DNA from 2 places in the Streptomyces sp. NPDC028314 genome. Region 1 is predicted to be linked to the other one. Evidence: riboswitches for the same ligand, from Rfam matches in the RefSeq annotation. Region 1 holds a riboswitch; the other holds the start of a gene.
What was found. Region 1 has a riboswitch for cobalamin ahead of ACZ4TG_RS03645 (CoA-acylating methylmalonate-semialdehyde dehydrogenase). Riboswitches for the same ligand answer to the same signal wherever they lie in the genome.

Region 1 (15,008 bases):
CGTGATCGTCTCGATGAGCACCGTCGCGCGGACGGTGCCGCGGGGGATGCCGAGGAGTTCCTGCGCGAGCAGGAAGACGTCGTTCCACAGGCGGGCCTCGTACCGGTTCTCCAGCTTGGGGAGGTAGAAGTACGGGCCGTGGCCGGCGTCGATCTGGCGCCGGGCGCAGTGGAAGAAGTACAGGCCGAAGTCGACGAGCGACGCGGACAGGGGGCGGCCGTCGGTCTCCAGGTGTTCCTCGGTGAGGTGCCAGCCCCGCGGGCGGACCATGATGGTCGCGAGGTTCTCGCCGAGGCGGTACTCCTTGCCCTCGGGGGTGGTGAAGTCGATGCGCCGTTCGATGGCGTCGAGCAGGTTGAGCTGGCCGCCGATGACGTTGTCCCAGGTGGGGGCCGTGGCGTCCTCAAAGTCGGCCATCCACACCTGGGCGCCGGAGTTCAGGGCGTTGACGGCCATCCGCCGATCGGGCGGGCCGGTGATCTCGACGCGGCGGTCGGTGAGGCCGGGTCCGGGCGGTGCGACCCTCCACCCGGGATCGTCGCGGACGGTGCGCGTGGCGAGCGGGAAGTCGAGCGGGGTGCCGCCGGCCAGGTGGCCCGAGCGGCGGCGGCGCTCCTTGAGGATCTCCAGGCGGCGGTCCGCGAACGCGGCGTCGAGCCGGCCGATGAACTCCAGGGCCTCGGGGGTGAGGATCTCCTCGTGGCGTTCACCCGGTGCACCGAGAACCTGGACACTGCTGGTCAGGGACGAGAGGGGCATGCGGTTCTCCTCAACGGGGGCGGTGGGTGCCCGAGGGGGACGTCCCCGGGCACCCGTCGGAAATCGGCTTGGCCGGCTGACTGAGTCGTCTAGTGGAACTGCTCTTCCTCGGTGGAACCGGCGAGCGCGGTGGTCGAGGAAGCCGGGTTGACGGCGGTGGAGACCAGGTCGAAGTAGCCGGTGCCGACCTCGCGCTGGTGCTTGACGGCGGTGAACCCCTGCGCCTGGGCGGCGAACTCGCGCTCCTGGAGGTCGACGTAGGCGGTCATGCCGTGCTCGGCGTAGCCGCGGGCCAGGTCGAACATGCCGTGGTTGAGGGAGTGGAAGCCCGCCAGGGTGATGAACTGGAAGCGGTAGCCCATCGCGCCGAGCTCGCGCTGGAACTTGGCGATCTGGTCGTCGTCCAGGGCCGCCTTCCAGTTGAAGGAGGGCGAGCAGTTGTACGCCAGCATCTGGTCGGGGTACTGGGCGTGGATGGCCTCGGCGAACTCGCGGGCCTGGGCCAGGTCCGGGGTGCCGGTCTCGACCCAGATGAGGTCGGCGTACGGGGCGTAGGCGAGGCCGCGGGCGATGACCGGTGCCATGCCGTTCTGCACCCGGTAGAAGCCCTCCGCGGTGCGCTCCCCCGTCGCGAACTGCGCGTCGCGCTCGTCGACGTCGCTGGTCAGCAGGTTCGCGGCCAGGGCGTCGGTACGTGCGATGACCAGGGTGGGGGTGTCGGCGATGTCGGCGGCGAGGCGGGCCGCGTTGAGGGTGCGGATGTGCTGCGAGGTGGGGACGAGCACCTTGCCGCCGAGGTGGCCGCACTTCTTCTCCGAGGCGAGCTGGTCCTCGTAGTGGATGCCGGCCGCACCGGCCGCGATCATGGCCTTGGTCAGCTCGAACGCGTTGAGCGGGCCGCCGAAGCCGGCCTCGGCGTCCGCGACGATGGGGGCCAGCCAGTCCGTGGTGTCCGCGCCGCCCTCGGCGGTGGCGATCTGGTCGGCGCGCAGCAGCGCGTTGTTGATCCGGCGCACCACCTGCGGCACCGAGTTGACCGGGTACAGGCTCTGGTCCGGGTAGGTGTGGCCGGCCTGGTTCGCGTCGGCCGCCACCTGCCAGCCGGAGAGGTAGATCGCCTGGAGTCCGGCCCGCACCTGCTGGACCGCCTGGCCTCCGGTCAGGGCGCCCAGGGCGTGGATGTAGTCCTGCTCGTGGAGCTGGCGCCACAGCCGCTCGGCGCCGCGCCGGGCCAGCGTGTGCTCCTCGCGGACACTGCCCGAGAGCCGGACCACGTCCTCGGCCGTGTAGGTGCGCTCGATGCCCGACCACCGCGGGTCCGTCGCCCAGCGCTGCTTGAGCTGCTCGGCCGCCGCCGTCGTGTTCGCCTCTGCCATGACCGTCACCGTTTCCATCCGTCGCTTGTCTTGCCAATGAGCCGGACCTGCACCTGGGCAGGCACCCTGGGGATTGGCACTCTGTGCCTGTAAAGGAGGTGCGGCCGCCGAACCCGGCTGCGGGCCGAAGCTGAGCAATGCTGCCGAGCCGCCGATTCGAGCTGCCAGGATCCCTGAAATCAGGGCGTGAATCAGGCCCGGCAGCCCGCCTCGGCCGCCAGGTCCGGCGGGCCGCAGCACCGACTCTGGCATTGACACTGAGTGCCATCAAGGAGGTACATCTGCCAAGCTTTGCGAATCTTCGAGGCCGGAATTGCCAAGGTTGCGAAGCCCCTCGGCCGCGCCTGCCCCCGTATCCTGGCGGCGCGTGTCCAACGGCGGAGGAGTGCGGTGAGCAAGACGTACGCGGGAGCACGGCTGCGGCGGCTGCGCGAGGAGCGGCGGATGACCCAGGCCGATCTGGCCAGGGTGCTCGCCATCTCGCCCAGCTACCTCAACCAGATGGAGCACGACTCCAGGCCGCTCACCGTTCCCGTACTGCTGCGGCTGACCGAGGCGTTCGGGGTCGATCCGGGGTTCTTCTCGGAGCGCGACACCAGCCGCCTGGTCGCGGACCTGCGCGAGGCGCTCGCCCAGCAGGTCGCCGAGGCCCGCGTTTCCCCGTCCGACCTGGCCGAACTGGCCACCCGGATGCCCGCCGTCGCCTCGGTCCTGCTCGATCTGGGCCGGCGCAGCCAGCTCCTGACCGAGCGCCTCGCCGACGCCGCCGACGGCCGGAACGAGGTGGCGGACGCGCCGCGCTCGCCCCACGAGGAGATCCGCGAGTTCTTCTACCGGCGGCAGAACTACCTCCATGACACCGATCTCGCCGCGGAGGCACTGGCCCGCGAGATCGGCATCCGCCCCGGGGACGTCATCCGCGCCCTGACCCGCCGGCTCTCCGACCGGCACGGGGTCGGGACCGCCGCGGACTCCGACCGGCTGCACCACTACGACGGGACCGCCCGGGTCCTGCACCTGTCGAACCGGCTTCGGCCGGGCCAGCAGGCATTCCGGATGGCCACCCAGCTGGCACTGATCGAGTACGGAGGTGAGCTGGACCGGCTCGCCGCCGAGGACTTCCCGCCCGGCTCCCCCGTTCACGCCCTGGCGAGGATCGGCATCGCCAACTACTTCGCGGCCGCGCTGATCCTCCCGTACACGGCCTTCCACACCGCCGCCGAGGAGTTCCGCTACGACATCGAGCGGCTCACCGACCATTTCGGGATCGGCTACGAGACGGTCTGCCACCGCCTGAGCACCCTGCAACGCCCCAGGCTGCGCGGGGTGCCGTTCTCCTTCGTCCGGGTGGACCGGGCAGGGAACATGTCCAAGCGGCAGTCGGCCACCGGATTCCACTTCTCCCGTGCGGGCGGCACCTGCCCGTTGTGGAACGTGTACGAGGCCTTCGCGGCGCCCGGCCGCATCCACGTCCAGGTGGCCGCCATGCCCGACGGGCAGCGCTACCTGTGGACCGCCCGCGCCGTCACCCGGCACCGGGGCGGCTGGGGCGAGCCCGGCAAGACCTTCGCCATCGGCCTGGGCTGCGAGATCCGGCACGCCTCCCGCCTCGTGTACGCCGACGGGCTCGACCTCGACAACAGGGCGGCGGCCACCCCGATCGGGATGGGCTGCAGGCTCTGCGAGCGCCTCGACTGCCCCCAGCGGGCCGTGCCGCCGCTCGGCCGGGCCCTGGCCGTCGACGAGAACAGCAGCACCTTCATCCCCTACCCGGTCAAGGGTGCCCCCGACCCGGCCCGGGGCTGACCGGGCCCCGCAGGCTCACTCCAGGCGGCGGGCCTCGCCCGCGGCCACCGGCTCGCCCGCCCGGACGGCGTGCAGGACGTGGGCGAGCACTTCGGCGCCGCGCACGACACGCGGTCCGGGGCGGTTGAAGTAGGCGGGCCCGTCCAGGACCCAGACCTCCCCGGCCCGTACGGCGGGCAGTTGGTCCCAGCCGGGGAGGGACGTCAGGAGGTCACGTTCCCGCAGGGTCCGCTCCGGCGGGAAGCCGCACGGCAGGAGCAGCACGACGTCGGGGCGGGCGGCACGAACGGCGTCCCAGGTCATCGGCTCGGTGTGCTCGCCCGGTGCGGCGAGAAGCGGTTCTCCCCCGGCGCAGGTGATCTGCTCGGGCACCCAGTGCCCGGCGGGCCACAGCGGGTCGAGCCATTCGATGGCCACCACCCGGGGCCGGGGCCGGCCGGCGGTCAGCCGCCGCACCTGCGCCAGCCGTGCCCGCAGTTCCGTGCGCCGCCGCTCGGCCCGCTCCCGTACGCCCAGCAGTTCGCCCACGGTGACCAGGCAGTCCAGTACGTCGTCGAGGGTGCGCGGTTCCAGGCTCAGGACGCGGGGTCCGGCGTCCAGCAGGCGCACCGCGCGCGAGACTCCCTCGTAGGACACCGCGCAGACGTCGCACAGGTCCTGGGTGAGCACGATCTCCGGTTCGAGCGCGGCGAGCGCCTCGGTGTCCAGGGTGTAGAGCGAGGAGCCCGAGTGGGCGGCCCCGCCCACGGCCTCGGAGATCTCCCGGCTGCTGAGTTCCTCCGCGGCGAACCCGGCCCTCGTGACCACCGGAACGCAGGCGACCGCCTCCGGCGGCCAGTCGCATTCGTGGGTACGTCCGACCAGGTCGGCGGCGAGGCCGAGGTCCGCCACGATGTCCGTGGCGGCCGGGAGCAGGGAGACGATGCGCATGCACCGACTGTAGGCGCGCGGTGGCGGGTCTGGACTTACTAGGACGTCCAACTATATGTTCGTGGCACAAGGTCCGCGGTGCAGGGAAGCCGGTGAGAATCCGGCACGGTCCCGCCACTGTGACCGGGGAGTGTGCTGCCATCCACACGCCACTGACGAGGTCTGTCGGGAAGGCGGGCGGCACGCGTGGATCCGGGAGTCAGGATACCGGCCGCGGAACGTTCCGTGTTGTCCACGAGGATGGAGCAGACACGCATGGCACCGGTTTGTACCCACGACCCTGGTGATCCGGCGGAGCGCGCACACCACCTGTCCACGCGCTCGTAGTTCTCACGGCCCCTCCCAGCGGCGCACCCCACCGGGTCCGTCCGCGGCCGGGCCGTGCCATCCCCGGATCCAACCTGACGAGAGCAGGCATCCATGGTCCGCGAACTCACCCATTTCATCGGCGGCAAGCACACCACCGGGGCGTCCGGCCTCTTCGCCGACGTGTACGACCCCAACACCGGCGCGGTCCAGGCACGCGTCCCGCTCGCCGGGCGCGCCGACACCGAGGCCGCCATCGCGAACGCCGAGGAGGCGCAGGCCGACTGGGGGCAGTGGAACCCGCAGCGCCGCGCCCGCGTCATGCTGCGCTTCCTCCAGCTGGTCGAGGGCGAACGGGACTCCCTCGCACGGCTGTTGTCGGCCGAGCACGGCAAGACCGTCGCCGACGCGCACGGCGACTTGCAACGCGGCCTGGAGGTGGTCGAGTTCGCCGCCGGGATCCCGCACCTGCTGAAGGGGGAGTTCACCGACAACGCGGGCACCGGGATCGACGTGCACTCCCTGCGCGCGCCGCTGGGCGTGGTCGCCGGGATCACCCCCTTCAACTTCCCCGCGATGATCCCCCTGTGGCAGGCCGCACCCGCCCTGGCGTGCGGCAACTCCTTCATCCTGAAGCCCTCGGAGCGGGACCCGTCCGTACCGCTGCGCCTGGCGGAGCTCTTCCTGGAGGCCGGTCTGCCGCCCGGTGTGCTGAACGTGGTCAACGGCGGCAAGGAAGCCGTGGACACCCTCCTCGAAGACCCCCGCGTGCAGGCCCTCGGATTCGTCGGATCGACCCCGATCGCCGCGCACATCTACGCCACCGCCGCCGCCCACGGCAAGCGCGCCCAGTGCTTCGGCGGCGCCAAGAACCACATGATCGTGATGCCCGACGCCGACCTGGACCAGGCCGTGGAGGCCCTGATCGGCGCCGGCTACGGCTCCGCCGGCGAACGCTGCATGGCCATCGCCGTCGCCGTCCCCGTCGGCGAGGAGACCGCGAACGCCCTGGTGGCCAGGTTGAAGGAACGCATCGCCACCCTGCGCGTCGGCCGCTCCGACGACCCCGAGGCCGACTTCGGGCCGCTGGTCAGCCGTGACGCGCTCGACCGGGTCGACCGCTACGTCGGCATCGGCGCCACCGAGGGCGCCGAACTCGTCGTCGACGGGCGGGGATTCACCCTGCCCGGCCACGAGAACGGCTACTTCGCCGGAGCCACCCTCTTCGACCGCGTCACCCCCGGCATGAGGATCTACCGCGAGGAGATCTTCGGCCCGGTGCTGAGCGTCGTACGGGCCGCGGACTACGAGGAGGCGCTGCGCCTGCCCACGGAGCACCCGTACGGCAACGGCGTCGCGATCTTCACCCGCGACGGCGACACCGCCCGCGACTTCACCCGCCGGGTGGGCGCCGGCATGGTGGGCGTCAACGTCCCGATCCCCGTCCCGGTGGCCTACCACACCTTCGGCGGCTGGAAGCGCTCCGGCTTCGGGGACCTGAACCAGCACGGTCCCGACTCCATCCGCTTCTACACCCGCACCAAGACCGTCACCTCGCGCTGGCCCTCCGGGGCCAAGGAGGGCGCGAGCTTCACCATCCCGACGATGGGATGAGCGCCGTGGCCACCCTCACCGAGGACCAGCTCGCCCTCGCCGAGGTCACCCTCGACTTCGCCCAGGAGCACCTCGCGCCGCACGCCGTCGCCTGGGACCGGGACAAGCACTTCCCCGTCGACGTCATCCGCAGGGCCGCGGTCCTGGGCCTCGGCGGCGTGTACGTACGGGAGGAGCACGGCGGTTCGGGGCTCGGCCGCGGCGACGGGGTCCTCGTCTTCGAGACCCTCGCGACCGGCTGCCCGTCCATCGCCGGATACCTCTCCATCCACAACATGGTCGCCTGGATGATCGACCGCTACGGAGACCGCGCACAGCGCGAGCGCTGGCTGCCCGGCCTCTGCACGGCCGACACCCTGGGCAGCTACTGCCTCACCGAACCCGGCGCCGGCTCCGACGCGGGCGCCCTGCGCACCCGCGCCGAGCGGGACGGCGACCACTACGTGCTGACCGGCGTCAAGCAGTTCATCTCCGGCGCCGGAGCCGCCGGGGTCTACGTCGTCATGGCCCGCACCGGGGAGGCCGGGCCCGGCGGGATCTCCGCCTTCGTCGTCGAACGGGAGGACCCCGGGGTCTCCTTCGGCCCGAACGAGCACAAGATGGGCTGGAACGCGCAGCCCACCCGCCAGGTCGTCCTCGACGGGGTGCGCGTGGCCGCCGACCGGCTGCTCGGAGCCGAGGGCGAGGGCTTCCGCATCGCCATGAACGGCCTCAACGGCGGCCGGCTCGGCATCGCCGCCTGCTCGCTCGGCGGTGCGCAGAGCGCCCTGGACCGCAGCCTGGCGTACCTCGCCGACCGCGAGGCCTTCGGCGGGCGGCTCCTGGACGCACAGGCGCTCCAGTTCCGTCTCGCGGACATGGCCACCGAACTGGCCGCCGCCCGCGCCCTGCTCCGGCAGGCCGCCCAGGCCCTCGACTCCGGCGATCCGCTGGCCCCTCGGCTGTGCGCGATGGCCAAGCGGTTCGCCACCGACACGGGCTACACGGTCGCCGACCGGGCCCTCCAGCTCCACGGGGGCTACGGCTACCTCGGCGAGTACGGCATCGAGAAGATCGTCCGCGACCTGCGCGTCCACCAGATCCTCGAAGGCACCAACGAGGTCATGCGCGTCATCGTCGCCCGCGGACTCACGGAGACCCTGCGATGAACAACGAATCCCCCCAAGACGACCACGTCCTGCTGCGTACCGAGGGCCACGCCGCGTACATCACCCTCAACCGCCCCGAGGCCCTCAACGCCCTCAGCCACCCCATGGTGCTCCGCATCGACGCGGCACTCGCCGCCTGGCAGCACGACCCGGCCGTCGAGACCGTCGTCATCCAGGGCGCCGGTGAACGCGGCCTGTGCGCCGGAGGCGACATCCGCGCCATCTACGACGATGCCAGGGCCGGGAACACCGCCTCGGCGGACTTCTGGCACGACGAGTACCGGCTCAACGCCCGTATCGCCCGCTACCCCAAGCCGTACGTCGCCCTCATGGACGGCATCGTCATGGGCGGCGGTGTGGGGATCTCGGCCCACGGGACCGTACGGATCGTCACCGAACGCTCCCGCGTCGCCATGCCCGAGACCGGCATCGGCTTCGTCCCCGACGTCGGCGGCACCTACCTGCTGGCCCTCGCGCCGGGCGGGCTCGGCACCCATCTGGCCCTCACCGGTACGGCGGTCGGGGCGGCCGACGCGCTCCTGTGCGGGCTCGCGGACCACTTCGTCCCCGCGGCCGAGCTCCCCGCGCTGGCCGCCGACCTCGCGCGGACCTCCGTACACGAGGCGCTCGGCAGCCGGGTCCGGACGCCGCCGGCCGGTGAACTGGCCGCCGCGCGCGGGTGGATCGACCACTGCTACGCGGCCGACAGCGTCGAGGGGATCGTCCGACGGCTCCTCGCCGACGGCCTTCCGGCTGCGAAGGAGGCGGCGGCCGCGCTGACCGCGAAATCACCGACGGCCCTCAAGGTCACCCTGGCCGCATTGCGCCGGGCCCGCGAACTGGGCCCGCTGGAAAGGGTCCTGGAGCAGGAGTTCCGGGTCTCCTGCGCGGCCCTGTCCTCCCCCGACCTGGTGGAGGGCATCCGCGCCCAGGTGATCGACAAGGACCGCAGCCCGCACTGGAGTCCGCCCACCCTCGCGGAGGTCGAACCGGCCGGTGTGGAGCGGTTCTTCGCCCCGCTCGGCGAGCGCGAACTGCGGCTGGCGGCGAACGATTCGACTCAGGAGGTGCCCTGGTGAGCAGTACCGTGGCGTTCGTCGGACTGGGCCACATGGGTGGCCCGATGGCGGCCAACCTGGTGAGGGCCGGGCACCGCGTCCTCGGCTTCGACCTGGTGCCGGAGCTCCTGGCCGCCGCCGCGGCGACGGGGGTGGAGCCGGCCTCCTCGGCCGGCGCGGCGGCCGCCGAGGCCGACGTGGTGATCACCATGCTGCCGGCGGGCAGGCACGTCCTCGCCCTGTACCGGGAGGACGGGCTGCTGGCCGCCGCGCGACCCGGAACCCTGTTCGTCGACTGCTCCACCATCGACGTGGCCGACGCCCGGGCCGCGCACGAGGCCGCCGGGGCGGCCGGTCACCGCTCGCTGGACGCGCCCGTCTCGGGCGGGGTGGTGGGCGCGCAGGCCGCGAGCCTCACCTTCATGGCGGGCGGCGGCGCCCCCGAGTTCGCGGCGGCCGAGCCGCTGCTCGCCGCGATGGGCAGGAAGGCCGTGCACTGCGGGGCGGCGGGTGCCGGGCAGGCCGCGAAGATCTGCAACAACATGATCCTCGCCGTCTCGATGATCGGGGTCAGCGAGGCCTTCGTCCTCGCCGAGAGCCTCGGCCTGGACCACCAGGCCCTCTACGACGTGGCCTCCACCGCCTCCGGGCAGTGCTGGGCGCTCACCGTCAACTGCCCCGTACCCGGACCGGTCCCGGCCAGCCCCGCCAACCGGGAGTACCGGCCCGGCTTCGCCGCGCCCCTGATGGCCAAGGACCTCACCCTGGCCGCGAACGCCCTGCGGGCGGGCGGGGTCGACGCGCCGCTCGGTCTCAAGGCATCCGAGATGTACGCCGCATTCGCCGAGGGCGAGGGCGCCGCCCTGGACTTCTCGGCGATCGTCCGCACCCTCCGACCGCAGAACGGAACACCCGCATGACCTACGAGACCATCCTGCTGGAACGCAAGGGCCGGGTGGCCGTGATCACCCTCAACCGGCCGGAAGCCCTCAACGCCCTCAACCTCCAGGTCATGACCGAGGTGGTGGCCGCGGCGGAGGAACTGGACCGGGACCCGGACGTGGGCTGCATCGTCCTGACCGGCTCCGCGAAGGCCTTCGCGGCGGGCGCGGACATCAAGGAGATGCGGCCGCGGAGCTACATGGACATGTACCTCTCCGACTGGTTCACCGCCTGGGACCGCCTCGGCCAGGTCCGTACGCCCACGGTCGCGGCAGTCTCCGGCTACGCGCTGGGCGGCGGCTGCGAGCTGGCGATGCTCTGCGACATCCTGCTCGCCGCCGACACCGCGAAGTTCGGACAGCCCGAGATCAAACTCGGCGTCATCCCCGGCATCGGCGGCTCGCAGCGGCTCACCCGCGCCGTCGGCAAGGCCAAGGCGATGGATCTCTGTCTGACCGGCCGCACCATGGGGGCCGAGGAGGCCGAACGCGCCGGGCTCGTCTCCCGGATCGTCCCGGCCGACGAACTGGCGGCCGAGGCGCTGTCCGTGGCCGAGGCCGTGGCCGGGATGTCGAAGCCGGTCGCGATGATGGCCAAGGAGGCTGTGAACCGGGCCTTCGAGACGACCCTCACCGAGGGCGTCCGCTTCGAACGGCGGCTGTTCCACGCGGTGTTCGCCACGGCCGACCAGAAGGAGGGCATGTCCGCCTTCGTGGACAAGCGCCCGCCGCACTTCACCCACGGCTGAGCCTCCGGGGGCGCCCGGGCGGGCGCACCCGAAGTCCGGTGTCCGGGTCGGCCGGTGAGCGGCCGACCCGGACACCGGCGGGCTCAGGAGAGGTCGAACCGGTCGAGGTTCATGACCTTGTTCCAGGCGGCCGCGAAATCGCGGACGAACTTCTCCTTCGCGTCCTCGCAGGCGTAGACTTCCGAGATGGCCCGGAGCGCGGCGTGCGAACCGAAGACGAGGTCGACGGCGGTGGCGGTCCCCTTGGGCTCGCCCGTGACGCGGTCCCGGCCTTCGAACTCGCCCTCGGTCGAGACGGACGGCTTCCACTCCGTACCCATGTCGAGGAGGGTGACGAAGAAGTCGTTCGTCAACGTCCCCGGCCGGTCGGTGAAGACACCGTTGCGGGACTTCCCGGAGTTGGCGTTCAGCGCCCGCATGCCGCCGATCAGGACCGTCATCTCCGGGGCCGTCAGCGTCAACATGCCGGCGCGGTCCAGCAGCAGGGTCTCCGGCGCCAGCTTCTCCCCGGCCTGGACGTAGTTGCGGAAGCCGTCCGCGGTCGGTTCGAGCACGGCGAACGAGTCCACGTCGGTCTGCTCCTGCGAGGCGTCCGTGCGTCCCGGCGCGAAGGGGACGGTGACGGCGTGCCCGGCATTCTTCGCCGCCTGCTCGACGGCGGCGCACCCGCCCAGGACGATCAGGTCGGCGAGCGAGACCTTCGTACCGCCCGACTGGGAGGCGTTGAAGTCCTGCTGGATCTGCTCCAGGGTCCGCAGCACCCCGGCCAGTTCGGCCGGGTCGTTGACCGCCCAGTCCCTTTGCGGCGCGAGCCGGATCCGCGCCCCGTTGGCGCCGCCCCGCTTGTCGGTGCCGCGGAAGCTCGCCGCCGACGCCCAAGCGGTGGAGACCAGCTGGGGGATCGACAGCCCGGAGGCGAGGATCCGCTCCTTGAGGGCGGCGATGTCCGCGTCCCCGACCAGCTCGTGATCGACCGCGGGGACGGGGTCCTGCCACAGCTGGGGCTCGGGGATCCAGGGGCCGAGGTAGCGCGAGAGGGGTCCCATGTCGCGGTGCAGCAGCTTGTACCACGCCTTGGCGAACGCGTCCGCGAGCTCGTCCGGGTTCTCGTGGAAGCGCTTCGCGATCGGCCCGTAGATCGGATCCAGCCTCAGCGCGAGGTCGGTCGTCAGCATCATCGGGGCGTGCCTCTTCGACGGATCATGGGCATCGGGCACCGTGCCCTGGGCCGCGGGATCCTTGGGAGTCCACTGCTTCGCGCCGGCGGGGCTCGTCGTCAGCTCCCAGTCGTAGGCGAACAGGTTGTCCAGGTAGCCGTTGTCCCACTTCGTCGGCTCGCTCGTCCAGGCGCCCTCCAGGCCGCTGGTGAGCGTGTCCGCGCCCTTGCCGGTGCCGAAGGTGTTCTTCCATCCGATGCCCTGCGCCTCCACGGGGCAGGCCTCGGGTTCCGGACCGATGTACTGGGGATCGACCGCGCCGTGGCACTTGCCGAAGGTGTGGCCGCCGATGATGAGCGCGGCCGTCTCCTCGTCGTTCATCGCCATGCGCGCGAACGTCTCGCGGATGTCCCTGGCGGCGGCCAACGGGTCCGGGTTGCCGTTGGGCCCCTCCGGATTCACGTAGATCAGGCCCATCTGCACGGCACCGAACGGACCGGTGAGCTCTCGGTCGCCGCTGTAGCGCTCGTCACCGAGCCAGGTGTCCTCGGGCCCCCAGAAGATCTCCTCGGGTTCCCAGATGTCCTGCCGCCCGAAGCCGAACCCGAACGTCTTGAACCCCATCGATTCCATGGCGCAGTTGCCGGCGAAGACCAGCAGGTCCGCCCAGGAGATCTTCCGTCCGTACTTCTGCTTGACCGGCCAGAGCAGCCGGCGGGCCTTGTCGAGGCTGGCGTTGTCCGGCCAGCTGTTGAGGGGGGCGAACCGCTGGGCGCCGGAGCCGCCTCCGCCCCGGCCGTCGGCGATGCGGTACGTGCCCGCGGCGTGCCAGCTCATCCGGATGAAGAGCGGCCCGTAGTGACCGTAGTCGGCAGGCCACCAGTCCTGCGACGCCGTCATGACCTCGAAGACGTCCCGCTTCAGCGCGTCGAGGTCGAGGGTCCCCAGCTCCTGCGCGTAGTCGAAGTCCTCGCCCATCGGGTTGGACCGGGGCGAGGGCTGGTGCAGGACCTGGAGGTCCAGCTGATTCGGCCACCAGTCCCGGTTCGTCCTGGGCCGAGTCGGCGCGGGGGTCGGGGAAGGGATTACCGGGTTCTCGCTTTCGCTGCCGGACACGTCGGCCCTTCTTCCTGTCTCAGTGTTCCTTTTGCTGGCTGCTTGCTCGTGACGACTGGTGTCGAGCGCTGTGACCCGCGCCACGGCGCCCGCCGCCGTCCACATGGTCGTGCACCGCGCACCGCACGGTCACGAGAACACGCAGGGCAACCGCGACAGCATTCGCGCGGGAAGTCGTTTTCGTGTCCTGGCGCGAGAAGCGGAAAATATGTGCGGGCCCGGCACGCGCCGGGACCGCGGCCGGTCACCGAAGGGGAACGGGGACGCGCGTGCGGCCCTCAGCTCTTCTTGCCGGCCTCGGCCGCCTTGGCGGCGATGTCCTCCAGGACGGCCTTCGGGTCGCCGGACGGTTCCACGGCGCGGCCGATGTTGCGCTTGATGGTGTCACTGACCGTCACCCAGGACGGGTCGTTCACCGGGTAGAGACGGGCGGTCCGCAGCGCACCGAGGAAGTCCAGATCGGTCTGCCCGAGGCCTCCGCCGGCCGGGGTGCGCGCGGCGGAAGCGGTGGACGGCAGCAGGTGGTAGCGGCCGACGAAGTCCGACAGGTTCTTGTCCTGGTAGACGAATTCCAGGAACGTGCCGATCTCCTCCCGCTTGCCGTTCTTCTTGAACGCCATCATCCAGTCGGCCACGCCCACGGTCGGCGGGCTCTCCGCGGAGCGGAGCGAGTCCGCGACCGGCATGGCGACGGTGCCGACGCCCATGCCCTTCGCGGCCGCCTCGTGGGCGAGCGAGGGGTAGCCGTTGAGCATGCCGACCTCGCCGCGCAGGAAGGCCGCGAAGGCGTCGGCGCGGTTGAGCTGGGACGGCGGGGTGGGCCCGACCAGGCCCGGGGCGACCATGTTGTCCTTGACCCACTGCCAGGTCCGGATGTTCTGGTCGGAGTCCAGGCTGTAGTTGCCGCTGTTGTCGGCGTAGCCGCCGCCGTTGCTGAGCTCCCAGATCAAGGCCTCGGCGTGCGCCTCCTCCGGGCCCAGGGGCATGGCGTACGGGAACTTCACGCCCTTGTCCTTGAGCGCCTTGGCGGCGGACTTGAGCTGGGACCAGGTCTTGGGCGGCTCGGTGATCCCGGCCTTGGCGAAGAGCGCCTCGTTGTAGAACAGGAGACGGCTGCTCGCGACGAAAGGCAGGCCGTAGAGGCGGCTGTTGACGGTCCCCGCCTCTGCGAGGGGCTGCAGGAAGTTCGCCTCGGCGCCGACCGAGAGGATCTCTTCCGCCGAATAGAGCATTCCCTGGGCCGCGAAGTCCGAGTACGAGCCCATGAGCGCCATGTCCGGCGCATGGCCCGCCTTGACCATGCGGGAGACCTCGCGGTCGATGTCGGCCCACGGCAGGAGCTGGACCTGGACCTTGATACCGGGGTGGGCGGCGGTGAAGGCGCCGGTCAGCTTGTCCCAGTAGGCCTTGGAACTGGTGGCCGGGGTGTCGCCGTACTCGGCGGCCACCAGGTGGAGCGTGCCGCTGCCGTCCGCGCCGTCATCCCAGGCACCGCAGGCGGACAGTGGTATCAGCAGGCCGAACACGGCCGCGGTGGCGGCCGTGCCGAATGTCCTTCGTCGCACGGGTGTCTTCCCCTGATCTCGCTCGAATCCCGCTACTGCTCATGGCACATCGGGCCGGGAAGTACCCGGCGGTCCGGTGGCCCGGTGGCCGGAATTCTCGCCTGATGTTGGAGTGGTTGATTCCACTCCCGGCGCATGTGTGGTGGATGACCCAACCGGTGCTCTGCCTGCTGGTGCTTTCCCACATGCGCTCCACGAGGGCGACGCGCGTAGACGGGGGTGGTGCGGTCAGCGGGCGGCCTGCCCGGGGTCTCCTCGAACCAGCGCGCCTTGTAGGCGAGCCCCTTCAGATCCAGTGCCCCAGCCGACTCCTGCCCGGCGCGGGTGAAGAGGCGGACCTTCTCACGCATCGTGGAGTCGCGGTCCTTGCCGCAGGACAGCGGCTCGGCCTCGTCGTCCCGGTACGCGTAACCCACCAGACGCCCGTGGACCTTCCCCGACGTCTCGGGCCATACGTCGGCTCCCGCCGCCCACAGCGTGCGC
Region 2 (15,008 bases), 200 kb from region 1:
CGACCGCCCTCAGCTTCGAGTCCTCGATGGAGCTGGCCCGGCTGGCCACGACGGCCGGGGTCAAGCACGGCGTGGTCCAGGACAAGCTGTTCCTCCCGGGCCTGCTGAAGCTGAAGCGGCTGATCGACGGCGGGTTCTTCGGCGAGATCCTGTCGGTGCGCGGGGAGTTCGGCTACTGGGTGTTCGAAGGCGACTGGCAACCCGCCCAGCGCCCCTCCTGGAACTACCGCGCGCAGGACGGCGGCGGCATCGTCGCCGACATGTTCCCGCACTGGGAATACCTGATGCACGAGCTCTTCGGCCGGGTCCGGACCGTGCAGGCCCTTACCCGTACGCACATCGGCCGCCGCTGGGACGAGGAGGGCAAGCCGTACGAGGCCACGGCGGACGACGCGGCGTACGGGATCTTCGAGCTGGAGGGCGGGGCGGTCGCCCAGATCAACTCCTCCTGGGCGGTCCGGGTCAACCGTGACGAGCTCGTGGAGTTCCAGGTCGACGGCACACAGGGGTCGGCGGTCGCGGGTCTGCGCGGATGCCGGATCCAGCACCGGGCGGCGACGCCCAAGCCGGTGTGGAATCCGGACCTGGCGCGGACCGAGGACTTCCGCGCCCAGTGGCAGGAGGTCCCCGACAACGCGCCTGCGGACAACGGTTTCAAGGCCCAGTGGGAGCTGTTCCTGCGCCATGTCGTACGGGACGAGCCCTGGCAGTGGGACCTGCTCGCCGGTGCGCGGGGGGTGCAGCTCGCCGAGCTCGGGCTGCGCTCCGCCGCGGAGGGCCGGCGGCTGCCGGTACCGGAGGTGACCCTGTGACCGCCGTCCGGCTTCCCTCGGCGGACGGCGGACACCGTCTGTACCGGCCGAACACGGACCCGCTCGGGCCGCTGGTCTGCGGCCCGGCCCGAAGCCGCCGGTTCTACGCGGCGGCCCATGTGGTGGCCGACCCGCTCACGGCTGCTGCCGGAGGCGACCCGGTGGTCGACTGGGAGACCACGCTGGCGTTCCGGCGCCGGCTGTGGGCGCAGGGGCTCGGGGTCGCGGAGGCCATGGACACCGCGCAGCGCGGGATGGGCCTGGACTGGCCGGTGGCCGCGGAGCTGATCCGCCGCTCCGCGGCCGAGGCGGGGGCGGTGGGCGGCCGGATCGTCTGTGGTGCGGGTACCGACCAGCTCACCGCGGGTGGGGCGCACTCCCTGGCGGCCATCACCGCCGCCTACGAGGAACAGCTGGAGCACATCGAGGCGTGCGGGGCGGGGGCGGTCCTGATGACATCGCGGGCGCTGGCCGCCGCGGCCCGCGGCCCGGAGGACTACCTGGAGGTGTACGGAAGACTGCTGCGGCAGAGTGCCCGTCCGGTCGTACTGCACTGGCTGGGGCCGATGTTCGATCCGGAGCTGGCCGGCTACTGGGGCCACGACGACCTGGACGACGCCACCGAAGTCTTCCTGAAGATCATCGCGGAGTCTCCGGAGAAGGTGGAGGGGATCAAGGTCTCGCTGCTCGACGCGGGACGGGAAGTGGAACTCAGACGCCGACTGCCGGCGGGAGTGCGCTGCTACACGGGCGATGACTACCACTACCCGGAACTGATCGCCGGTGACGGGGAACTGGCCAGCGACGCACTGCTGGGTGTCTTCGACCCGATCGCCCCCTTCGCGGCACGGGCGGCGCTCGCGCTCGACGCGGACGACCCGGCGGGGTTCCGTGAGCTGCTGGATCCGACCGTTCCGCTGGCGCGGCACCTGTTCGCCCCGCCGACGCGCTTCTACAAGACGGGGGTGGTGCTGCTGGCCTGGCTGGCGGGATACCAGGACCACTTCACCATGGTGGGCGGGCTGCATTCGGCCCGCTCCCTCCCCCACCTGGCCACGGCGTACGAACTGGCCGACCGGCTGGGCCTGTTCCCGGACCCCCAGCTGGCGCAGGCCCGAATACGGCAGCTTCTCGCGGTGTACGGGTTCGCGTCATGAGCGGGGTCGCCGCCCCCGTGCGGCTCAGCCTCAACCAGGAGACCATCCGTCAGTGGTCGCTGCCGGAGCTGGTGGCCGGCTGCACAGCGGCCGGCGTGGGCGCGGTGGGACTGTGGCGCGACCCGGTCCGGCGGTTCGGGGTGCGGGAGACGGCAAAGCTGATCGCCGGGGCGGGTCTGCGGGTCAGTTCGCTGTGTCGTGGCGGGTTCTTCACGTCTGCCGATCCGGCGGGAAGGGCGACGGCTCTCGCGGACAACAGGCGGGCCGTCGAGGAGGCGGCCGAACTGGGGGCGGATTCCCTGGTGCTGGTCTCGGGCGGCCTGCCCGACGGCGACCGCGACCTGCCGGGGGCACGCCGCAGGATCGTCGACGTCCTGGGAGAACTCGCGCCGTGGGCCGCCGGGCACGGGGTGCGGCTGGGGATCGAGCCGCTGCATCCCATGTTCGCGGCGGACCGGTGCGTGGTCTCCACGCTGGGCCAGGCCCTCGACATGGCCGAGGAATTCCCGGCCGAACAGGTGGGGGTGGTGGCGGATGCGTACCACTTGTGGTGGGACGAGCGGCTGGCTGCGGATCTGCACCGGGCGGGCGCGGCCGGGCGCATCGTGTCCGTGCAGGTCGCCGACTGGGTCACCCCGCTCCCCGAAGGCGTGCTGCTGGGGCGAGGGCAACTGGGCGACGGGTGCATCGATCTGCGGGCCTTCCGGGAGAAGGCCGATCTGGCCGGCTACCGCGGGCCGGTGGAGGTGGAGATCTTCAGTCCGGGGCTGTGGGCCCGGGAGGGTTCCGAAGTGCTGCGGGAGGTGATCGCGCGGTACCGCGAGCACGTCGAGTGAGCTGAGGAACAGAGCAGGAGCAGGAACAGGGGCGGGGAGCGACGGGCAAGGAGCGGCGGGGACCGGCGGCACCGTGGCCGGCTTACGGATCGAGACAAGGAGAATGCGATGACGGACATGTGGAGTCGGCGCGCCTTCCTCTCCGCGGCGGGCGGGGGTGCGCTGCTGCTCGGCTCACCCGCCTCGCGCGCGGACGCCCGGCCCGGGGCCGAGGTCCCCGAGGCCATGCGGGCGGTCTGGCGCGGCCTCTTCCTGGGCGCCGAGTTCCCCGCCGGCACCGAGCCGTTCCGCTCGCGGCTGGTGGAGCTCGGAACGCAGGCCGGCGACTGGCGGGCGGCCATGGCGCCGGCGCCCGGTTCGCTCTGGCCGGACCTGGGCTTCGCCACCGACGCCGAGAAGATGATGCAGAGCCACTACCGGCTGCGGACGATGGCCGAGGCGTACGTCCGGCCCGGCACCGGGCTCACCGGCGACGGCTCGCTGCGTTCGGCGCTGCTGACCGGGCTCGACCATCTGCACGCGGAGGTCTACCACGCGGGCCAGGTGCCGTACGGCAACTGGTACTGCTGGCAGATCGGCGCCCCGCAGGCCCTGCTCGACCTCTGCGTCCTGCTCTCCGGGGACCTGTCGCAGGCTCAGCTCGCCGGATTCTGCGCGGCCGTGGACCACTTCGTGCCGGACTCCGCCGTCGGTTCGTACAGCGGTACGAGTACGGGGGCGAACCGGGTGGACCTGTGCCGGGTGCTGGCCCTGCGCGGGGTGGTCGGCGCGGACTCCGCGAAGATCACCCTGGCCCGGGACGCGCTCGCGCCCGTCTTCCCGTACGTCTCCACGGGCGACGGGCTCTACCGGGACGGCTCCTTCGTACAGCACACCTGGGTGCCGTACACCGGGACGTACGGGGCGGTGCTGCTCGGCGGGCTCGGGCTGTTGTTCGGGCTGTTGCGAGGGACTCCGTGGCAGGTCACGGACCCCGGCGCGCAGATCGTCTTCGACGCCGTCGAGCGGGCCTGGGCACCGTTCCTGTTCAACGGACTGGTCATGGACTCGGTGTCGGGGCGGGCGGTGAGCCGCGGTCTGACCGCCTCGGACGCCCGGCAGGTGCTCCAGGACGACCACGCCCGCGGGCATGCGGTCATGGCCGGGATCCTACTGCTGGCCGAGGGTGCGAGCGCCGCCGAGCGGGCCCGCTGGCGGGGGCTGGTGAAGGGATGGATGGCCCGGGACTACTACAGTCGCCCGCTCGCCGACCAGACGCTGAGCCTGTCCTCGGTGGCCCGGCTGGCCGAGGTGGACGGGGACACCTCGGTGGCGGCGCTGCCCGAGACGGTCGGGCACCGGCTGTTCGCCTCGATGGACCGGGCCACCCACCGGCGCCCCGGCTGGGCCGCCTCCCTGTCCATGGCCTCCCGGCGGATCGCTCACTACGAGACGGGCAACGGCGAGAACCTGCGCGGCTGGCACACCGGGAGCGGGATGCTGGCCTGGTGGGGCTCCACCTACGGCAACGGCCAGTACTCGGACTCCTTCTGGCCCACGGTGGACCCGTACCGCCTGCCGGGGATCACCGTCGCCCGGAAGGTCCTCGCGGACGGCGCGGGAGGTGACTGGGGAGCCTCCCGGCCGGACGCGGCGTGGGTGGGCGGCAGCACCGACGGGGAGTTCTCCTCGGTGGGCCAGCATCTGCGGGGCCTGGGCAGCACCCTCACGGCGCACAAGTCCTGGTTCTTCCTCGCCGACACGGTCGTCTGCCTGGGCGCGGGCATCCGGGCCACGGACGGCGTCCCCGTCGAGTCGGTCATCGAGAACCGCAACCTGGGCGCCGCCGGTACGCACGCCCTGACCGTCGGGGGCGCGGTCCAGCCGGGCGGCCTCGGCTGGTCGGCCACCTTCCCGGCCCCGGGCTGGGCACACCTGGCGGGCTTCGGCGGGTACGTGGTGTCCGGCTCGGGATCGTTCAGAGCCCTGCGGGAGGCGCGGACCGGCCGGTGGAGCGATATCAACCGGGGAGGCTCCACCACCGCCCTCACCCGGCGCTACCTGACCCTCTGGTACGACCACGGCACGGATCCGGCTGGGGCCGGGTACGTCCACCAGATACTCCCGGGAGCCACGGCGGCCCAGACCGCGGCGCGGGCCGCGACCCCCGGCTGGGCCGGTGTGCTCGCCAACACCGATGCCGTCCAGGGCGTTTCGGTCGCCTCGCTGGGCTTCACCGGTGTCAACTTCTGGCAGGCCGGGACGGCCGGTGCGCTGGAGGCGAGCGCACCCTGTTCGGTCACGGTGCGGGAGAGATCCGACGGCACGGCGACGGTCTGCGTCGCGGACCCGGCCCGGGCGCTGACCGCGCTGACCCTGGTGTGGAACCGGCCCGTCACCGCGGTCCTGTCCCGGCCGGCGAGCGTACTGACGGCGACGACGGGGGCCCGGCTGCGCCTCGGCTTCGGGAACCTCACCGCAACGGCGGGCGCCGGCCAGCAGGTGGTGGTGCGGTTGGGGTGAACCGGCTTGGGCGCTCCCGGCCGCCGGGGCACGGCCCGCCCAGGAACACGGCCCGCCGCCGGCCCGACCGGGCGGGGCGGGGCGGCGGGCGCAGGAGGCGGTGGCCTGGCCGTCGCCTCGGTCCGGTATCCGGTGCCTGGTGCCCCCAAGGCCTGGTGCTCGGGGCCGGGGCCGATACCAGTGCCCTGTACCTGGTACCGGCGACCCACCCGGTGCGAGAGGGCCCAGAGCCCGGCCCGGAGCCCGGGCCGGTGCCGGTGGCCCGGTGGCGGCGCCGGCGCCGATGGCCAGGGGCGCGGTGCTGGGGCCCGGTGCCGGTGCTGGTGCCGGCGGCCAGGGGGCGATGGCCGATGCCGAGATCCCGGTGTCCAGAGGTCCGGTGTCCTGGGCCAGGGCCTGGTGTCCGGGCCTGGTGTCCGGGGCCAAGGGGCCCGGTATGCCGCCTGGTGCGCGGGGACCTGGTGCTGGATGCCCGGTGGCCTGTGCTCGCGCAGCATTGGCGCCGTGTCGGAGGGCGCCGTCCCTCGGCCAGGACGGCACGGCGATACCCCATAGCGTTCGCCGCGGTGGTCGGCGGTGGCGGCCGGGGTGGTCGGCGGTGGCCGCAGGGGTCGGCAGTGGCGGCTGCGGTGACCGGCGTCCGCCGTGGCGGCCGGTGGTGGCGGCTGCGGGGGGGGCGGCCGGCGGTTCGGCCGACTCGGCAGCCGAACCGTCGGAGCCCTCGGCGCGGTCCGTGAAGTCGGCGCCTCGCCGAGAAATTTGGTCGGCGTCCTCGGCTCGGGCCGCGCGGGCCCAGGCGGGTACGGCTGTATGCCGGGGCCTGGTCCATCGGCCGATGCGCTGTGCGCGCGGCTGCGGCCACGGGCACCGCTACCGGCTACCGGCTACCGGCTACCGGCTACCGGCTACCGGCTACCGGCTACGGCTACGGCTACGGCTACGGCTACGGCTACGGCTACGGCTACGGCTACGGCGCGAACGCCTTGGCGAGCTCCGGGCCAGCCTGCGAGGGGAGGCGCGCGAACGGTTCGCGGGACGGTGTTCGTCGGTGGGGTGGGGCAGCAGCGGCGGTGCCCTTGAGCAGGAGGGCTCCGGGGCCCGTTGCCGGGCGGGCTTCACGGCGACCGGCCGGGGTGCGGTGGTGATTCGGCGGTCTGGCGAGCCGCGAAGCAGGCGGCGCGGGGCAGGTGTGGTCCTAGGGCGGCTGCGCGGGGATGCGCGGCCCGGCCGAAGAGGAGTGTGGAGGGTGACATAGCGTGCCCCGCATGGATCAGGAGCACATAGCCGGGGATGCCGAACCCGGGGCCAGGCGGCGGTTTCTCGCGATCGCCGCGACGGGGGCGGCCGCGGCGGCCGGTCTCGGGGCGGTGACCGGCTGCGCGAGCGCGGACGGCGGGCGGGCGGACGGGGCCGGGCCGGGAGAGGGCGCGAAGCCGAACGGCTCCCCGTCGGCGTCGCCGGCGAAGTCGGCGCCGCCCGGCTTCGACGTCAGGGCCGAGAACGCCCGGCCCGGGAACCACGACTGGCGTGTGGTCAAGCCCGGGCCGGCCCGCGCCATCGAGGGCTTCGCCGACAAGGTCAGCGTCCTGCCCGGCGAGTCGTTCGGGCTGCACGTGTCGACCACGGCGCCCCGGTTCACCGTCTCCGCGTACCGCATGGGCTGGTACGGCGGCGCCCGGGCCCGGCTGGTCTGGCGTTCGGAGGCCCTGCCCGGCGTGCGCCAGCCCGAGCCCACGGTGGACCCGGGCACCAGGACGGTCCGGACCCGGTGGGCCCGTACCACCGGCGTCGACACCAAGGGCTGGCCCGAGGGCTGCTACCTGCTGCGGCTCGACGCCCAGGGCGGCGAGGGGCAGCGCTTGGTCCCGGTCACGGTCCGTTCCTCCGCCTCGACGGGACGTACGGTCGTCGTCAACGCGGTCGCGACCTGGCAGGCGTACAACCGTTGGGGCGGCTACGGCAGCTACGACGGCCCCAGCGGCGGCTACGCCTCGCGCTCCCTCGCCGTGACCTTCGACCGGCCGTACGAGTACGACGACGGCGCGGGCCTGTTCCTGGTGTACGAGGCACCGCTGATCGCCCTCGCCGAGCGGCTCGGCGTCCCTCTCGCCTACGCGACGACCACCGATGTGGCGCGGGAGAAGCGGCTGCTGGAGGGGGCCGCGGCGGTCCTGTCGCTCGGCCACGACGAGTACTGGTCCCCCGAACAGCGGGCGCATTTCACGGCGGCCCGGGACGCGGGCACCAACATCGCGATACTGGGCGCCAACTGCTGCTACCGGCGGATCCGGCTGGAGCCCTCCGACCTGGGCCCGGACCGTACGGTGGTCTGCTACAAGTCCTCCTACGACCAGGACCCCGGTTTCAAGCGCGGCCATCCGGCGACCGTCGACTTCCGCTCGCCTCCCGCCGCCGATCCGGAGAGCTCCCTGCTCGGCGTGATCTACGACGGCTACCCGGTGGACGCCCCGTACGTGGTGACCAACCCCGGTCACTGGCTGTTCGAGGGCGCCGGGGTGAAGGCCGGCGACGGCTTCCCGCACCTGGTGGGCGTGGAGTACGACAAGGTCGACACCGGTTTCCCCACGCCCCGCCCGATGGAGATACTCGCCCACTCCCCCGTGGTGTGCGAGGGCCGGCCCAGCCACCAGGACACGGCGTACTACACGACGGCGAGCGGGGCCGGGGTCTTCGCGACCGGCACGATGCGCTGGGTCGAGGCCCTCGATGCGACGGGGGACGGCCGCGGCGGAGCCAACCACGGCCTCGACGCGCGCTCCGGCGCACTGACCACACGCGTGACGGAGAACCTGCTGCGGGTATTCGCGGCGGGGCCGGCCGGACGGACGCACCCTGCTCAGGACAACGTCAAGGCCGTGTACGGAGGTTCCTGAGCCGGGCCGTTCGTCGGCCGCCGTGCGCCGCCGTCCTCCGCCGACCGCCCGGCTCCGTGTACCGCCGACCGCCCGGCGCCCTGAGCCGCCGTCGGCCATCGTGCGCCGCCGGCGTCCGCCATCGTCCGAATACCGGGTGGTATTCGCCTGGACCGTCCGTTTAGGATCACAGTGACGGCATCGCGTGTCGGTCACCGACCGGGTGAGGCATGGAGGTGCCGTGGCGTGCCTTTCGGAGGCATTCACTCATGTCAGTCCAGCTGAACCACACCATCGTCCACTCGCGTGACAACCGGGAGTTCGCCGAGTTCCTGGCGGACCTCCTCGGTCTGGAGGTCGGGAACGAGTGGGGACCCTTCGTCCCCGTCGAGACCGGCAACGGCGTCACCCTGGATTTCGCGACCGCTCCGGCCGAGTCCATCGCCGCCCAGCACTACGCGTTCCTCGTCTCCGAGGACGTGTTCGACGCGGCTTTCGAAAAGATCAAGTCGGCGGGGATCGCCTACTACGCCGACCCGCACCAGAAGCATCCGGGGGAGATCAACCACAATGACGGGGGCCGCGGCGTCTACTTCCCGGATCCGTCCGGACACGGGATGGAACTGATCACCCGGCCCTACGGCTTCCAGGGGTAGAGCCGCGGCTCTACTCCCGCACGCGTTCCCCGGCCACCGGAAGGTAGACGATGCTCGGCCCGCCGGTGGTCGGGTGGGTGCCGACCCGGGCCCGGACTCCGTACACCTCGGACAGCAACGCCTCGGTGAGGACCTCGGCCGGGGCCCCCGAGGCCACGACCCGTCCGCCTGCCAGCACGTACAGCCGGTCGCAGAAGGACGCGGCCAGGTTGAGGTCGTGCAGGACGAGCAGGCTGGTCGCGGGGAGGGCGCGGACCAGGCCCAGGATCTCCAGCTGGTAGCGGATGTCCAGGTGGTTGGTCGGCTCGTCGAGGGCGAGCAGGCCGGGGTCCTGGACGAGGGCGCGGGCGACCAGGGCGCGCTGGCGTTCGCCGCCGGAGAGTTCATCGAACCGGCGGGCGGCGAAGGCGGCCGCGCCGACGGTCTCCAGGGCCTCGCCGACGCGCCGGGCGTCGTCGGGTCCGTCCTGTTCCCAGAACCGCTTGTGCGGGCTGCGGCCCATGGCGACGACCTCGCGGACCGACAGCCCGAAGGTGCCGGCCGCGTCCTGCGGGACGACCGCCACCCGCCTGGCCCTGTCCTTGACGCCCAGCGACGCCGCGTCGACCCCGTCCAGCAGCACCCGGCCGGAGGCGGGGCGCAGGGTGCCGTAGACACAGCGCAGCAGGGTGGTCTTGCCGCTGCCGTTGGGCCCGACCACTGCGACGGTCTCGCCGGGCCGGGCGGTGAGGTCGATTCCGTGCAGCACCGTCTTGCCTTCGACCTCGTAACGGAGGGCCTCGACGCGGAGTTCCACCGGGCGTCCCGTCAGCAGGCTCATCCGGCCACCCCCTCGGTACGGGTGGACCTGCGCAGCATCCACAGGAAGAACGGCCCGCCGACGAGTGCCGTGACCACGCCGACGGGTATCTCCTGCGGCGCCGCGGCCGTACGGGCCGCCAGATCGGACAGTGTCAGGAACACCGCCCCGCCCAGCGCGGCCACCGGCAGCAGCGCCCGGTGTCCGGCGCCCACCGCCATCCGGGCGGCGTGCGGAACCATCAGCCCGACGAAGCCGATCGCGCCGCTGTAGGCGACCAGCACACCGATGACGAGGGAGGTGAGGACGAACACGGCGGCCCGGAACCGGGCCGTGTCCAGGCCGAGGGTGTGTGCGCCCTCCTCCCCGGCGAGCAGCAGGTCCAGCGGCCGGGCGAGGGCGAGGAGCAGGCCGGTGCCGAGGAGCAGCGCGGCCGTGGGCAGGGCGAGTTCGTCCCAGCGGGCACCGCCCAGCCCGCCGAGGGTCCAGAAGAGGACGCTGCGGATCTGGTCGGGGTGTGCCGCCAGCACCAGCACCAGGCTGGTGAGGGCCGACAGGATGTACTGGACGGCGACCCCGGCCAGGATCAGCCGGCCGGTGGTCATGGTGCCGCCGCGCCGCGCCATCGCGTAGACGGCGACGAGCGCGCCCATGGACCCGGCGAACGCCGCGAGCGGCACGCCCGCCCCGCCCGCGAATCCGAGGGTCCCCGTACCGAAGACGATCACCAGCACGGCCCCGGCCGACGCCCCCGAGGAGGCGCCGAGCAGGAAGGGGTCGGCGAGCTGGTTGCGCACGAGGGCCTGCAGGACGGTGCCCGCCACGGCGAGTCCGGCGCCGACGACGGCGCCGAGCAGCACGCGCGGCATCCTGACGTCCCACACGATCGAGCCGAAGGCCCCGCCGCCCGGTCCGGGGCCCGCGAGCACGATGTCGAGCACCTGGCCGGGGGCGATCCGTACCGGTCCCAGGGCGAGGCCCGCGACGGCGGACGCGATGAGCGCCGCGGCGAGGAGCACGAGGGCGGCCGGGGTACGGCGCGAGCTCACGCGGCGTCGGGGTGCAGCTGGCGGCCCAGGGATTCGACGGCGTCGGGGACGCGTACTCCGAGCACGGCCGAGGACAGCGGCAGCACCACGAACCGCTGGTTCTTGACGGCGGGAACCTGCGCCAGGGCCGGGTCGTTCAACAGGCGCTGCTTCTTGGCCTCGACGGTGGTGCCGCCGTAGTCGAAGATCAGGACGACCTCGGGTGCCCGCTCGATGACCTTCTCCCAGGCGACGTCGCCGAAGGTGTCCTTGAGGTCGGCGAACACGTTCGTCCCCCCGGCGAGGGAGACGATCTCGTTGCCGATGCCGTTGCCTCCCGAGGTGAAGGCGGAGGCCTCGCCCGAGTCGTAGACGAAGACGGACGGCTTGGCCTTGTCCTTCACCCGCGCGGTGACGGCCTCGATGCGGTGCTGCTCGTCCGCGATGAGCTCGGCGCCGCGCTCCGGTACGCCGAAGGTGTGCGCCACTTCGGTGATCTCGGTCTTGAGCTGGTCCAGCCCGACCGGCCCCTGGGTGCAGTACTCCACGCTGAGACGGGAGTTGACGCCGGACCCGGCCAGTCCCTCGCGGTCGCGGCCCTGCGCCTTGTCGAAGGCGCTGGCGTAACCGCCGTACACGAAATCGGGGTTGGCGCCGAGGAGGACCTCCTTGGAGGGGTACTCCTTGGCCAGCACCTTCGTCTTCTCGTACGCGGGCCGGTAGGCGGGCAGGACGGCGTCGTCCAGGTAGGCGGTGCCGACCAGTTTCCGCTCCAGTCCCAGGGCCAGCATGATCTCGGTGGTGTGCTGGTTCAGGGTGACCACGCGCTCGGGCGGGACCTGGTAGGTGGTGCTGACACCGCAGTTGGCGACGGTGTACGGGAACCCGGGCACGGCGCCGGCGCGCGCGGCGGCGTCCTTCCCGCCCGGCGAACCCCCGCAGGCGGCAAGGGGCGCGAGCAGCGCGAGGGGTATGAGCGAGCGCAGAACAGCGCGGGAACGCGGCATGGCGAAGCCTCTCCGGGGGATCCTCGTCCCCGGTCGAAGTGAAGAGGCGGTGCGTCAGTGTCTGACTCCCGGATCCGCGCGGGGCGGATTCCGGTCACAGTGGCGGGACCGCACCGGATTCGCACCGGTTTCCTGTCCTGCACCGCCTGGGAGAACCCTGCCAAGTCTGCCAGACGCCCGGGTGCGGACCGGGCGAGCGCTCTCAGAACCCGTCGGGGTCGGGCGGGGCGGGCAGGTAGACGTGGGGCTCGTCGCCCTCCCAGCTGAGCAGCGGGGTTTCCTCGCCGAGCACGAGTTCGTCGGGGTCCGCCACCCCGGCCCGGCGCAGGAGTTCGATCACGTCCGCGTCACTGTGGGCCAGGCCCAGGACCTGCTCCCGATCCGGGGCCCGGGGCTCCCCCTGCTCCTGGGGCTGGGCCTGCTCTTGGGCCTGCTCCTGGGCCAGGCCCGGGTCCTGCTCCTGGACGCGGATGGTGACCCTCCGGCCGCCCGAGACGGAGATCCGGTGCACGACGATCGGCGCATGCTCCATGCCACCACGATGCGGCGGGAGGTCTCCGGTCGCATCCGGGCCGGGTCAGGAGGCGTAGCGGGTCACGTCCGTGATCCGGCAGCTGATCCTGTCCTGGATCTGCTCCAGCCCCTGCGCCGTGGTCCGCGCGCTCTGCCCCGGCGCGAGGTTGTTCGAGAACGCGGCGGCCTCGCCGAGCCGCTTGTTCGACGCGTCGACGAACTCCACGCTGATGATGTAGCTGCTCGACTTGGAGGACCGGTTGGTGATCAGCAGCTCGGCGCTCCCCCAGCCCGTGTCCGGGTCGAGCTCGCACCCGGTGATCTTCACGTCGCCCGCGGGCCCGGTGGTCGCCGGCCTCTCACCGGCCGACGGGGTGAGCGTCCCCGAGACCGACGGGCTCGGCGGCACGGCCGGGCGCCGGTCGGGTTCTCCTCCGCCGGACACGGTCAGGAGGGCGCCGATCACGCCGATGAGCAGCAGCAGACCAATGGCCCCCAGGCAGGACAGCCCGATGATCCGGCCGGTGCTGCCCTTCCTCGGAGGCGGCGGAGACCCCCACGACGCTCCGGGCGGCTGCGGTGTTCCGTATCCCGGCGGAGGCCGCTGACCCCAGCGGGGAGGCTCCTGTCCCGGCGGTGGCGACTGGTCCGACATGCATCCACCCTGGGGCCGCGGCTTCCCGCGCGCATCCGGACACCGTGCGCCCGGACCGTCGGCCGGCTCCGCCCCATCCGGAACCTCTCCTGTCACATGGCTACCCGCAGACCCGCAGCAGTGCATATGGTGTGGCCCCGGACCATCCCGGGCGCACGCCCCTCCCGGCCTCCCCACGGGAGGGCTGCTGCGTGTCCGCAGGTCAGCGCCGGTCTCTCGGCATTCGGCCGTGGCCACCGCGCTCATGGAGCGCGGAATGCACACCCCCGCCCCGACGTTGTCGCACGCATGAGCGGTACGCCCGATCCTCCCCCTTCCGCTACGGACTTCCCCTCGGTCGTCCGTGAACGGATCGCGGCCGAGCAGGCCTCGACACGTGCGCAGATCGCGGCCTTGAGGCGCGACTTCGACGGCATCGTCGAGGCGAACGCCCTCGTGGCGGTCGACGACGAGCACGATCCGGAAGGGTCCAGCACCGCTTTCGAGCGTGCCCATGTCGCAGCCCTGCTCGCCCAGGCCAACGCGTACCTGGGGGAGCTGGACCACGCACTGGACCGCCTGGAGCAAGGCGTCTACGGGCGGTGTGAGGGGTGCGGCGAGCCGATACCGGAGGCCCGCCTGGAGGTACGCCCGGCGGCGACGACATGCGTACGCTGCGCCGAGGCCGGCCGCGGCTGACCGAAGCCGGGGCGGTGACCTCGACGCCGGGAGATGACGAACGCCCAGCTGGGAAGAGGTCTCCCACCTGGGCGTTCTGCGCATCCACGCTGGTGCTGCTTCTTGCAGGGGCGGCAGGAGTCGAACCTGCGACCTACGGTTTTGGAGACCGTTGCTCTGGCCAGCTGAGCTACACCCCTTCGGCGAGACCAACCATGACATGGCTCGGCCCGAAGATCCACCGAATTCGGTGGTCAACTGGGGGAATTTCCGAGCGCGTACGGGTGCCCCGGAGGTCCGGGCGGCGGCGAGCGGGTCGCCCGAGCCGATCCGTGCCGGGGGCCCGGGCCGGCGGCCCCGCCCACGATCCTCCGCGGGTGGCGCGAGCGCCACCCGCGGAGGATCGTGGGCGGGGGGCAGTGAAGGAGGTGCCGCCATGCGCCGTACGCGGATCACGGGAGCCGCGCGCCGCCTCCGGAGCCCGCTCGCCGCTCTCGTGCTGCTCGCCACCGCCGCACTCGGCGCCGCACCGGCCGGCCACGCCCCCGCCCACTCCGGGCCCGGCGATCCGACCGGCTCCTCCGAGACCGTTTCCCTGGCCGGCACCCGGCCCGGCGAGCGCCTCGACGTCACCCTGACGAAGGTGGCCGACCCCGCGAAGCCGGCGAGCCCGACGGGGCCCGCGCCCGAGGGCGCGGGCCGGCTGGTCGCCGTACAGCTGAAGCTGGAGAACACCGGCACGGCCCCGTACGAGGACTCCCCCGCGCCCGCCGCGCACCTGCTCGACACCTCCGGGCGGCGCTACACCGGATCCGACACCCCCACCGACGCGGGACCGGCGTTTCCCGCCACCGTCACCCTCGACCCCGGCGACACCGCGCTCGGGTTCATCGCCTTCCGGATCCCCGCCGAAAGCTCCCCCGCCGCAGTGCAGTTCGCCCTGAACGCCGGACTCGCCGACGACGTGGCCCAGTGGAGCCTCCCCTAGGACGAGGCCGCCGCTTGCGACCCCGGCGCCACGGGCGTCACGGGCGTCACGGGGCTGCGCGGGGCCACCGGCCCCGAAGCGGCCGGAAATTACCTCGGCGTATGTAGTGACTTACCACGCAAGCAACAGTAGAACTTGTTCTCACTCCGTCGAGAGTGAGGAACGTCACATGAGTGACAAATCCCTGAACAACAAGGTATCCAAGGGTGTTTCACGCCGTGGATTCATCGCTGGAACCGGTTCCATTCTTGGAGCCGCGGCACTGGCCGTCAACACCACGGCCGCCCGCGCCGGAACAGTCACCGCGAACGCCCCCATCGCAGCGGGGGCCCATGTACCGGTCCTCGTGATCGGCACCGGATACGGCGGCTCCGTCGCCGCACTGCGCCTCGCCCAGGCGGGTGTCGACGTCCAGATGATCGAGATGGGCATGGCCTGGGACACCCCCGGCACCGATGGAAAGATCTTCGCCAACACCACCAAGCCGGACTATCGTTCCTACTGGCTGCGCACCAGGACGAAGGC

Region 2: another riboswitch for cobalamin. It lies ahead of ACZ4TG_RS02765 (ABC transporter substrate-binding protein); the one in region 1 lies ahead of ACZ4TG_RS03645 (CoA-acylating methylmalonate-semialdehyde dehydrogenase).

Annotation. Positions count from the first base shown of each region.
Region 1 is NZ_JBVHTP010000001.1:801,712-816,719, forward strand. Features, by position in the region: gene aceB (malate synthase A) at 1-759, opposite strand, end outside; gene aceA (isocitrate lyase) at 849-2,135, opposite strand; gene ACZ4TG_RS03635 (short-chain fatty acyl-CoA regulator family protein) at 2,526-3,941, shown strand; gene ACZ4TG_RS03640 (cobalamin-binding protein) at 3,957-4,871, opposite strand; cobalamin riboswitch at 4,931-5,101, shown strand; gene ACZ4TG_RS03645 (CoA-acylating methylmalonate-semialdehyde dehydrogenase) at 5,292-6,791, shown strand; gene ACZ4TG_RS03650 (acyl-CoA dehydrogenase family protein) at 6,788-7,939, shown strand; gene ACZ4TG_RS03655 (enoyl-CoA hydratase/isomerase family protein) at 7,936-9,018, shown strand; gene mmsB (3-hydroxyisobutyrate dehydrogenase) at 9,015-9,917, shown strand; gene ACZ4TG_RS03665 (enoyl-CoA hydratase) at 9,914-10,687, shown strand; gene katG (catalase/peroxidase HPI) at 10,771-12,960, opposite strand; gene ACZ4TG_RS03675 (extracellular solute-binding protein) at 13,239-14,525, opposite strand.
Region 2 is NZ_JBVHTP010000001.1:600,749-615,756, forward strand. Features, by position in the region: gene ACZ4TG_RS02725 (Gfo/Idh/MocA family protein) at 1-812, shown strand, start outside; gene ACZ4TG_RS02730 (dihydrodipicolinate synthase family protein) at 809-1,969, shown strand; gene ACZ4TG_RS02735 (sugar phosphate isomerase/epimerase family protein) at 1,966-2,805, shown strand; gene ACZ4TG_RS02740 (polysaccharide lyase 8 family protein) at 2,914-5,307, shown strand; gene ACZ4TG_RS02745 (N,N-dimethylformamidase beta subunit family domain-containing protein) at 6,573-8,201, shown strand; gene ACZ4TG_RS02750 (VOC family protein) at 8,450-8,836, shown strand; gene ACZ4TG_RS02755 (ABC transporter ATP-binding protein) at 8,847-9,656, opposite strand; gene ACZ4TG_RS02760 (FecCD family ABC transporter permease) at 9,653-10,717, opposite strand; gene ACZ4TG_RS02765 (ABC transporter substrate-binding protein) at 10,681-11,670, opposite strand; cobalamin riboswitch at 11,706-11,846, opposite strand; gene ACZ4TG_RS02770 (hypothetical protein) at 11,873-12,202, opposite strand; gene ACZ4TG_RS02775 (FxLYD domain-containing protein) at 12,248-12,649, opposite strand; gene ACZ4TG_RS02780 (TraR/DksA family transcriptional regulator) at 13,127-13,516, shown strand; tRNA gene ACZ4TG_RS02785 (tRNA-Trp) at 13,622-13,695, opposite strand; gene ACZ4TG_RS02790 (DUF4352 domain-containing protein) at 13,932-14,483, shown strand; gene ACZ4TG_RS02795 (GMC oxidoreductase) at 14,653-15,008, shown strand, end outside.